Regions from separate parts of the Levilactobacillus namurensis genome, predicted to be linked through region 1. Evidence: riboswitches for the same ligand, from Rfam matches in the RefSeq annotation. Region 1 holds a riboswitch; the other holds the start of a gene.
What was found. A riboswitch is a leader RNA that binds a small molecule or an ion and turns the genes downstream of it on or off. The one in region 1 is predicted to bind thiamine pyrophosphate.

Region 1 (5,252 bases):
GGACAGCTTGAAGGCCAGACCGCCCAGCTTTTCGGTGATGGCGTCTGCGCCAGCCAGGTGCAGGGTCTGGTCACCCCAGATCAAGGACGTCTTCCCCGGGTTCACGTTCTGCATCACGGACGTGACTTGTGGTAACTCGTCGGCAATCCGCAAGAGCAGTTGGTGCTTGTGCGGGAGCTTTTGAGAGTTGGTGATGAAGACCACTTGGACGTCGTTGGTGTTGGCGGCCGCACGGACCACTAGGGTCTTGACGATACCGGAGTTGTGTTCCTCGTCGTAGATCGGCACCTCGAGGTCTTGGAGCATGGTGACCAGGGCACGCATGACCGTCATGGTCACAGGCATCTGGACGGAACAGGTCGGCAGGTCGACTAAGTCGTGACTGCGTTCGGCGTAGAGTCCGGCTTGAACGGTCCCGTCAGCGGTCTTGCGGACCTGGAACTGGGCCTTGTTCCGGTAAGCGTAGGGGTCGTCCATGCCCAGAGTCGGCCGCACATCGTAGTACTTGAAGCCGCGGGGCTGGTAGCGTTCCAGCGACTGACGGACGATGTCGCGTTTGAATTGTAACTGTTGGGGGTAAGCTAAGTGTTCCAGTTCGAACCCGCCGACTTGATCGGCGTAGCTGTCGCGTGGTTCCACCCGGTAGGGGCTGACCTTACGCAACCGGTGGATCTTCCCGCGTAAGAACCGGTGGGCGACGGTGGTGACTTCGACCACGGCTTCTTCGTTGGTCAGCGCGCCGGGAACGAAGACCGCCATGCGCTTGTAGTACCCGATGCCTTCCCCGTTGATGCCCATGCGTTTGATGGTCAGGGGGAAGCGTTGGCCGACTTCCACGTCGATCTGCGGGGTTTCGTGCCGGTCGTGACGCTGGTGGCCGGAGCGGTAGTTGGAACGGTGTGATTCGTATTTTGCCATTTAATTTCTCCTATATACTGTTGACGTAAAACCTAATAATCCTGCCCCATTATACCAGAGATTCCCGCCAGGCGGGGGCTTAGCGATTAAGGGGCGAAAAAGATGAAAAAATGGAGCCGCTTCCATAGAAAAATGGCGGTCGCTTGGGTACAATTAGAGTATCAACTCATTACTCAAGGGGGCTTTCTTATGCATCATCGTAAAGTGGCGTTGGTCACGGGCGCGTCTTCGGGAATCGGGAACGCCATTGCGAAGAGTCTGCATCGTAACGGGGTCGCCGTCTATGCCGGTGCCCGGCGGGTCGAACGGATGAACGACCTCGACGACCTGGGCATCACCACGTTGCCGTTGGACGTGACCGACGCCCAGAGTGTCGAGCACACGGTCGACCGCATCGTTAGCGAGACGGGGCGGATTGACATTCTGGTCAATAACGCCGGCTTCGGCCTCTTAGGGGCCCTGGAAGACCTAACCATCGACCAGGCCCAAGCCCAGTTCGACGTGAACCTGTTTGGCGCCGCTCGGTTGATTCAATCGGTCCTGCCCATGATGCGCCAGCAACACACCGGCCGGATCATTAACGTGACCTCAATCGATGGTAAGGTGGCCCAGCCGTTGGCGAGCTGGTACGTGGCTTCCAAGTTTGCTTTGGAAGGCCTGTCGGATGCCTTGCGGTTCGAACTGCGGCCCCACGGTATCGACGTGGTGGTGATCGAGCCCGGGAGTATCCAATCCGAGTGGGCCGATATTGCTAGCGACCACTTACAGGCCGCGTCGGGAACGGGACCTTACGCCGCGACGACCATTCAGGCCGTGGCGATTCTCAAGGCCGCTAAGCGCTTCGCGAGTGGCCCCCAGGTGATTGCACGCTTGGCGGACCGGGCGGCCTTGTCCCGGCGGCCTAAGACCCGCTACCACGCGGGGGCCGGAAGCTCGATCCTTTGGTTGCGTCAGTGCTTGAGTGACCGGGCACTCGACCGCATCTGGCGGGTGGTTGGTCAAGCCGCCCAACGGATTACCCGTTAACGCGAGAACCGTTGACGCCGTTGACCAAGACGGATATGCTAAAGATAATCTAACACTAGGGGTGCCCGTCATGGGCTGAGATGCAGAGCTGCGATCCCTTGGAATCTGTTCAAGTTAAGACTTGCGAAGGGAACGTGTTTTGTGGAAACAACGCCACCAGACCACGACCTGTTCGTGAGCTGGTGGCGTTTTACGTTTAGGGTTAGACCAACGGCGGGCCGGGGCCGAAACGCGTTTGGAACTGGCCGCCAACTACTTAATACGGGGAGTAATACTTATGAAGTTAACTTTACTGGATCAGTTACGCGAACAAAATCCAATCGTTTTTAACATTTCCAACTTCGTCACGGTTCAAGACGTGGCCAACGGACTCAACGCCTTGGGCGCGTCGCCCATCATGTCCGAAGAGGTCGCCGAAGCTGGCGAAATGGTCGGCTTGGCGGGGGCGGTCTGCCTGAACCTGGGGGCGTTTACCGTGCCGCAGGTCAAGCAGATCACCACGGTTGGCCAACTGGCTAACCAGGCCCACAAACCGCTGGTCATCGACCCGGTCGCCGTGGGCGCGGTGGCTTACCGGAAGCAGGTCGCCACGGAGCTCTTGCGGACCGTCCACCCCGACGTGATTCGGGGGAACGCGGGCGAAATTGCGGCTTTAGCTGGTCTGGACTGGCAAGCCAAGGGCATCGACGCCGGCGAAGGCGCCGGGGACCTGGTCACGATTGCGCAGACTTGTGCGCAGAAGCAACGGTGCGTGGTGATCCTATCCGGGCCGACCGACGTCATCACCGATGGCACGCGCACGATCCAAGTGGAGAACGGTACGCCGCTGTTCCAGACCCACGTGGGGTCCGGCGACATGCTGTCTAGCATCGTGGGCGCCTTCTGTGCGGTCGAAGACGATGCCTTTGAAGCGGCCCAGACCGCGTGCCTGGTCTTTGCGGCGATTGGTCAGTTGGTGGCTGGCAGCCAGGACCGGATGGGGTCGGGAACCTTTATCGTGAAATTATTAGATGCCTTACAATTCACCACGGTGGCGGAGATTCAAGCCATCGCGAATTACCATTAAGTAGGGTGCAGGAAGGATGAGTAAGTATGACCAATGAATTTCCACAAACACTAACCATCGCGGGAACTGATAGTGGCGGCGGTGCCGGGATCATGGCCGACTTGAAGACCATGCAGGAACGCCACGTCTTCGGGACGGCGGTGGTCGTGGCGGTGACGGCCCAGAATACGCTGGGGGTCCAAGATTTCATGGCGCTACCTAAGCAGCTGATCGACGAACAATTCGCGTCTTTGGCCGCTGATTTTAAGATTCGGGCCTGCAAGACGGGGATGCTGGCGGATGCCGAACACGTCCATATCGTGGTTGAGAACTTGAAGAAGTACCACTTCGGTCCGTTGACGGTCGATCCCGTCATGATCGCCAAGGGGGGCGCGGCGTTGTTAGCCGATGATGCGGTTGCTACGGTCCAAAAGGAGCTGGTACCGCTGGCCGACGTCTTGACGCCCAACCTGCCGGAAGCCCAACGCCTCACGGGGCTGACCATCACGACTTCGGAAGAGATGGAACAGGCCGCTGTCAAGCTCCAGGAAATGGGGGCCAAGAACGTCCTGATCAAGGGCGGTCACGAGGCCACACCGGATAAGGCCAGTGACTTCGTGCTGTTGGCCGACGGGCGGTCGTTCTGGTTAAGTGCACCGCGAATCGATACGGTGCGGACCCACGGAACTGGCGACACCCTGTCGTCGTGCATCACGGCCGAGCTTGCCAAGGGGACGGACTTCGAGAGCGCCATTCGGTTAGGGAAGGACTACGTGACCGCGGCCATCGCCCATCCAATCGAGGTGGGCCACGGTCACGGACCGTTGAATCATTGGGCTTACGGACAAGGAGGCACCATCTAATGTCAGTGACGTTTGAACCAGGCCTATTACGGGCCTACTTTGTAGCGGGGAGCCAAGACGTTCCCGGAAAAGACCTCCGCGTGGTTTTAGCGGAGATGTTACAAGCCGGCATCACGGCCTACCAGTTCCGCGATAAGGGCGCCAGCACCCTGACGCCCGCGGAACGACTCGCGTTAGGTCGCGACTTGCGCGACCAGTGCCGGGCGGCCAGCGTGCCGTTTATCGTCGATGACGACGTCGACATGGCCCTGGCGTTGGACGCGGATGGCGTCCACGTGGGCCAGAGCGACGAACGGATCCAACAGGTCTTGGCGGCCACGAAAGACCGGCAGATGTTCGTGGGACTGTCCTGTTCGACGTCGGCGGAAGTCGCGGCGGCGAACCAGTTAACGGGCTTAGCCTACATCGGTAGTGGGCCCATCTACCCCACGGTCTCCAAGGACGATGCCGACCCCGTGATTGGAACGGCGGGCCTGCAGGCCTTGGTGGCCCAGGCCAACGTGCCAATCGTGGCCATCGGCGGGGTCACCCAAGAGTCGTTGCCGGCGATTGCCCAGACCGGTGCGGCGGGGGTCGCGGTGATCACGCTGCTGACCCGCAACCCGCAACCGGAACGCGCGGTTCAGGGGATGCTGGCGGCGTTTTAGGCGGCGAGGTGCCGGTGAATTAATTGCTTTTAGCGGGTAAAAAGGTTATCGTATAGGTCATTATGTTTTTAAAGGAGTTTAATCTATGAGCTTTCTAGAGCTAAAGGATATCCACAAGTCCTACCGGATGAACAAGTCGGAGTTCCCCGTGTTGAAGGGCATCAGCCTTAAGTTCGACCGCGGCGAGTTCGTGTCGATCTTGGGCGAGTCCGGTGGCGGGAAGACCACTTTGATGAACATCATCGGTGGGTTGGACGCCCAGTATGAAGGAGACGTGCTGCTCAACGGCCAATCGTTGCGCCAGGCGTCCACCAAGCAACTGGATACTTACCGGCGCCAGACGATTGGGTTTATCTTCCAGAACTTTAACCTGATTAGCCACTTAAGCATCCTGGATAACGTGATGGTCTCCCTCCAGATGACCAAGCTCAGCCGCAAGGAGCAGCGCGACCGGGCCACGGACCTGTTGGACCAGGTCGGCTTAAAAGAACACCGGCACAAGCACCCCAACCAACTGTCCGGGGGCCAGAAGCAACGGGTCGCCATCGCGCGGGCGTTAGCGTCGGACCCGGACATCATCATCGCCGACGAACCGACCGGGGCGCTGGATTCCCAGAACACGAAGGAAATCTTGGCGTTGATGGACGACATTGCGGCCAGTGGGAAGTTGGTCATTTGTGTGACCCACTCCCAGGAAGTCGCCGACCACGGGACGCGTATCGTGCACATGGCCGACGGGGTCATCGACCACGA
Region 2 (5,252 bases), 350 kb from region 1:
CTGGAATTGCTGGATGCGCAGGGCAACGTGATCGAAGTCGTCCCTTACGTGGTCGGCTTCCGGCGCCTCGAATTGAAGGACAAGGTCATGCTGCTGAACGGTCAGCGTCTAATCTTAAACGGCGTTAACCGGCACGAATGGGATGCGCGGACGGGCCGCAACGTTTCACTAGCGGACATGCACCGCGACCTCAGTATTTTTAAGCAGGCCCACATCAACGCGGTTCGGACCTGTCATTACTCGGATCAAGACGTGTGGTACGACCTCTGCGACCAAGCGGGAATCTATATGATGGCCGAAAATAACTTGGAATCACACGGAACTTGGCAGAAGCGCGGTGCCGTTGAACCCTCGTATAACGTACCGGGTTCCTTACCAGAATGGCGTGCCGTGGTTCTGGACCGGGCCCGCAGTAACTACCAGACGTTCAAGAATCACCCGGCCATCCTGTTCTGGTCTCTGGGGAACGAGTCCTACGCGGGGGACAATATCGCCGCGATGAACCAGTTCTACAAAGACCACGATGACACGCGGTTGACCCACTATGAAGGCGTCTGCCGTAACCGGGACTACGCCGACCGCATTTCCGACATGGAAAGCATGATGTACGATCCTCCTAAAGCCATTCGCGACTACCTGCAACATGATCCGCAAAAGCCGTTCATCAACTGCGAATACATGCACGATATGGGGAACTCTTTGGGCGGCATGCAAAGTTACATGGACTTGCTGGACGAGTTCCCGATGTACCAGGGTGGCTTCATCTGGGACTATATCGACCAGGCCCTGTTGGTCAAAGATGAAGTCACGGGCCGCGATGTTTTGCGGTATGGTGGAGACTTTGACGACCGGCCAGCCGACTACGAATTCTCCGGTGACGGTCTGTTGTTTGCGGACCGGACCCCGAAACCAGCACTTCAGGAGGTGAGCCACTATTATGGCAACTACGACGACTAAGCTACACGTCATTTACGGCGACACGACCCTGGGATTAGTGGGCGAGCACTTCCACTACATCTTCAACTATGACCGGGGTGGCCTAGAATCCTTACAACAGTACGGTAAAGAGTGGTTGTACCGGACCCCCAAGCCGGCGTTTTGGCGCGCCACCACGGATAACGACCGGGGGAACCACTTCTCGGCGCATGCCGCGATGTGGCTGGGGGCGGACCTCTTCAGTCCCTGCACCGATATCGAAGTGGCGGTCAACGGGCGGGTCATCACACTCCCCGTTGCGCCCGAAAACAACCGCTATAGCGACCACGAGACGGCGGATACGGTCAGCCTGACCTTCACTTACACCACCACGACGGTTCCGGCGACCATGGTTGAAGTGGTCTACACGGTGGATGCAACGGGTCAACTCACGATTCAGGAAAACTATACGGGTCAACCGGGCTTGCCCGAGCTACCGGCGTTAGGGTTCCAGTTGATTGCGCCCACCATGGCCAGCGGCTTCAGTTACCAGGGCTTGTCCGGAGAGACCTACCCCGATCGGATGGCTGGGGGCATTCCGGGCACTTACACGGTTGACGGCTTGCCCGTGACGCCGTACCTGGTGCCGCAAGAAAACGGGATGCACATGCAGACGCAGCAAGTGACGGTCACCCGGCAGACCACGTTGAACAACGCCGACCCGGACCAGCAGGCCTTTTCGTTGACGGTTCAACAAGCTGATGAACCGTTTGCGTTCAGCTGCCTGCCGTACACGGCGGCGGAACTGGAAAATGCAACTCACCAAGAAGAATTACCGCCTGCCCGTCGGACGGTCCTGACCATCTATGGCGCCGTGCGGGGCGTCGGTGGGATTGATAGTTGGGGCGCTGATGTTGAGCCGGAATACCATATTTCGGCCGAGACGGGTCACAGCTTTAGCTTTAAGATTGCGGGTCCTGATGAACTTAATCATTAATCACAAGAGAGTCGGTTTGATGCCGGCTCTTTTTTGAGCTTGATTATCAAAATAGTAATAAAAAGAGGGCGCTAACCCCCGGAATGTAAAGGTTCTGCATGACTTGTGTAAAGAGGGTTGTGCTGGGGCACAAGAGCAGGTATCTTAGAAATATGTTCTTGTGAAAATCACAAATCTTAGTTAATAATTAAATTTGATTATTAAAAACTATTATTAATAATTAAGAACAAACGCGTACCTAACAGGATGTGGTTCGGGGGGCTTTCAGCATGACAGACTACACAGTTCAGCAGGCAGCAGAATTGGTGGGACTCACACCGGCGGCGGTGCAGGTCTACCAGCAACAGGGATTGATTACGGCCACGGCCCAAGGCACCTTAGACGCCAGTGCGTTGCAGTGGCTCAGTCGGATCAAGCGGTTACGGCTCAGTGGGATGGCGCTCTCCCAGATTGCGGCGTACGTCGCCCAGAATCGGGTGGATGGTCAGCCACTGGCTACCGACCAGCCGCAAGAGCAGTATACCCGTTTCTTAGCCGAATCCACGCCGCCCCTCACTTGGGATTACTCGGATTAACTTGAGTTCTAGCAGTGATAACGGTACCATGGAAGTAAATCTAAATACGAAAACACTAGGGGTGCCCCAATTGGGCTGAGATGAACGATCGTTCGATCCCTTTGAACCTGTTAAGTTAGGACTTGCGAAGGAAAGTGTTCGATTAAAACGACTTTCGCGCGGACTCGACCCAGCGGGAGTCGTTTTTGTAAATCAAAGGAGTTTTTTGGATGAAGACACAGTTACATGGCCTCTTTTTACTTTGGCTTGGCGCGGCAATCTCGATTGCCGAGATCGTGACCGGTACCCTGATGGCCCCACTAGGATGGCAACGGGGATTGGCGGCGATTCTGGTGGGGCACTTGATCGGTTGTGGCCTCTTTCTGTTGCCGGCGGCTTACTTATCCGCTCAGCAACACCAGTCGGCGATTGGGGTGACCCAGACGGTCTTTGGTCCCTGGGGCGTCCGGCTCTTTTCCCTCTTGAACGCGTTGCAATTATTAGGTTGGACCGCTGTGATGATCGTCAATGCCCAGCTCGCGATGAACGGTATTTCCCAGCACTTGCTGGGGTTCCACTCGGCCGTCTTAATGGCCAGCATCGTGGCGGCCTTGATTATTGTCTGGCTACTCCTAGACCACGACTGGTTGTTTCGGGTGAATAACCTGGTCGTGATTCTCCTGGCCGTGGGGATGCTGGTCATGATGGGCGCCATCTTGGCGACCGGGCACGTCCATCCCAGTCATGGTGCGGCGTTAAGCTTTGGGAGTGCCGTTGAATTGAACGTCACCATGGCCCTATCCTGGTTACCCTTAATTGGGGACTACACCCGTAAGACCACGCAACCCTGGCGGGCTAGCCTGGTCAGCGTGAGCGGGTATTTCCTGGGGAGCGTCGCGATGTTCGCGATTGGCTTATTCACCGTGATCTTAACGGGTCAGGCGGACTTCACGGCCGTCTTAGCCCAGTCGAAGATCGGGATTCTGGCCCTGCTGGTGATCGTGTTCTCAACCGTGACCACTACCTTCATGGACGCTTTTTCGGCGGCCACCAACTTGAACAACTTGGTGCACCGGGGGCACGTGAACCTGTGGGGTGTCGGCGTCACGGTGGTGGGGCTAGCCATCGCGTTAGGGGTCTCGATGACCTTCTACCAGAACTTCTTGTACGCGATTGGCGCGGTCTTCTCCCCGTTATTCGCCATTTTGGCGGTCAGCGTTTTCGGGCTCAAGCAACGGTTAGCCGTGGGTTGGAACTTCGCGTGGTGGCTCGTCGGGGTCATCGGGTATTCCTGGTTACAGAAGCTGGATTTCTTTGGCGGGACCACGTTATTGCTCCTGCTGGGGTTATCGGTAGGCGTCTACCTGACGAGCCGGGTCACCCGGCGGTATCCCTTGATGACTAAGCAAGATTAACGCAAAATGAACGCCCGGATTCGGTCAGTGTGTGCTGACCGAATCCGGGCGTTTTTTGTTTCACATGAAACATTAAGGGGCGTAGGCGCGAAACAGCAGTGAGCACCCGATGAACAGGTACAAGACTGCCGTGACATAGTGGCCGTTGCGCTGTAACCAGTGGCGGTAGGACAACTGGGCCAGACACTTGGCCGCCCAATAGAAGACCGTCAGCATGGCAAACAGGGTGATGATCAAGACCACAATCTGCCAGGATAGAGCCTGGGTCAGTAAGGGGACGTAAACGCTGATGTTGTCGGCGCCGGTCGAAATGATTAACGTCGCGATGGTCCAGGAGAGGCGGTGACGAGACTTAGTCAGTTGAGAGGAATCCTGAGCTGAGGGTGCGGTGAACGCCGTTTTTAGCCCGATGAGAATCGGAAAGATGCCCAGGACACCCATAATCGTGGTTTGGGGCAGACTGCGTAACGGATACGCACAAAGGCCGCTGATCAGAAGCAGTACCGTGGTTCCCAGACAATCACCCAGGTAGATGGCGCGGTTGGCTGAGTTGCCATGGATTCCGAATAAGATGGTCAGTAAAATCAAGCAATCAATACTGGTCGATGCGTAAGCCACGATACCCGTTGCGATAGTGGTCAACATGGTGGTTCCTCCCCGAAAACGTTAGTGAATTAAGCGTACCATACGGCCGGACTAGTGACGCACCCCCGCCGCAATCACACAAGAAATTTATGATTTTAGACAATAATTTAACAATCTTCGGTACTGGAACGGCTAAAGTTGACACGGTGTCACCAACGTGCTATTCTCAATTCATCACCTAAAAGTGACACGGTGTCACTAACCATTTTCAGGAGGCGTTTCAATGCCAACCGCAACCTTTGACCATTTAACCGCACCCAAACGCGACCGCATCACGGCGGCGCTCCTCACAGAATTTTCAGCGCACTCGTTAGCCACAGCGCAAGTCGCCCGCATCGTCAAGCAGGCCGATATTGCGCGCGGGGCCTTCTATAAGTACTTCGCCGACTTGACCGACGCGTATCAGTACCTGTACGGCTTGGCCCTCGACCAGATTCACCAGGCCGTGCCGACCTCGATGTGACTGCCACCTACGCGGCGGTCCGCGACTTCGTGGACCAGGCGACTGCCAGCCCCTATTACGCGTTGATCCAACGCCATTTTCAAACCAACGAGGGCCTGTTGCCCGTGGCGCCCGCCATTCCGGCGACCATGACGGCTCCCGTCTGGGCGGCCATGGTCCTGAGCCACGCCACGATTAAAGAAATTATGTTACGCCCGGATAGTCGAACGGCCAGTCTAGCGCGGTTCCAGACCGCATTACGGGCGTTAGCGGACTAGACCTAA

Region 2: linked by a shared signal. The riboswitch ahead of cytX (putative hydroxymethylpyrimidine transporter CytX) and the one ahead of thiM (hydroxyethylthiazole kinase) in region 1 are both predicted to bind thiamine pyrophosphate.

Annotation. Positions count from the first base shown of each region.
Region 1 is NZ_CP134159.1:500,736-505,987, forward strand. It holds gene rlmD (23S rRNA (uracil(1939)-C(5))-methyltransferase RlmD) at 1-918, opposite strand, end outside; gene RIN67_RS02175 (oxidoreductase) at 1,108-1,944, shown strand; TPP riboswitch at 1,992-2,094, shown strand; gene thiM (hydroxyethylthiazole kinase) at 2,222-3,010, shown strand; gene thiD (bifunctional hydroxymethylpyrimidine kinase/phosphomethylpyrimidine kinase) at 3,037-3,852, shown strand; gene thiE (thiamine phosphate synthase) at 3,852-4,499, shown strand; gene RIN67_RS02195 (ABC transporter ATP-binding protein/permease) at 4,585-5,252, shown strand, end outside.
Region 2 is NZ_CP134159.1:145,990-151,241, forward strand. It holds gene RIN67_RS00640 (glycoside hydrolase family 2 TIM barrel-domain containing protein) at 1-957, shown strand, start outside; gene RIN67_RS00645 (beta-galactosidase small subunit) at 938-1,912, shown strand; gene RIN67_RS00650 (helix-turn-helix domain-containing protein) at 2,182-2,487, shown strand; TPP riboswitch at 2,535-2,637, shown strand; gene cytX (putative hydroxymethylpyrimidine transporter CytX) at 2,697-3,881, shown strand; gene RIN67_RS00660 (cadmium resistance transporter) at 3,954-4,526, opposite strand; gene RIN67_RS00665 (TetR/AcrR family transcriptional regulator) at 4,750-4,989, shown strand; gene RIN67_RS00670 (hypothetical protein) at 4,986-5,246, shown strand.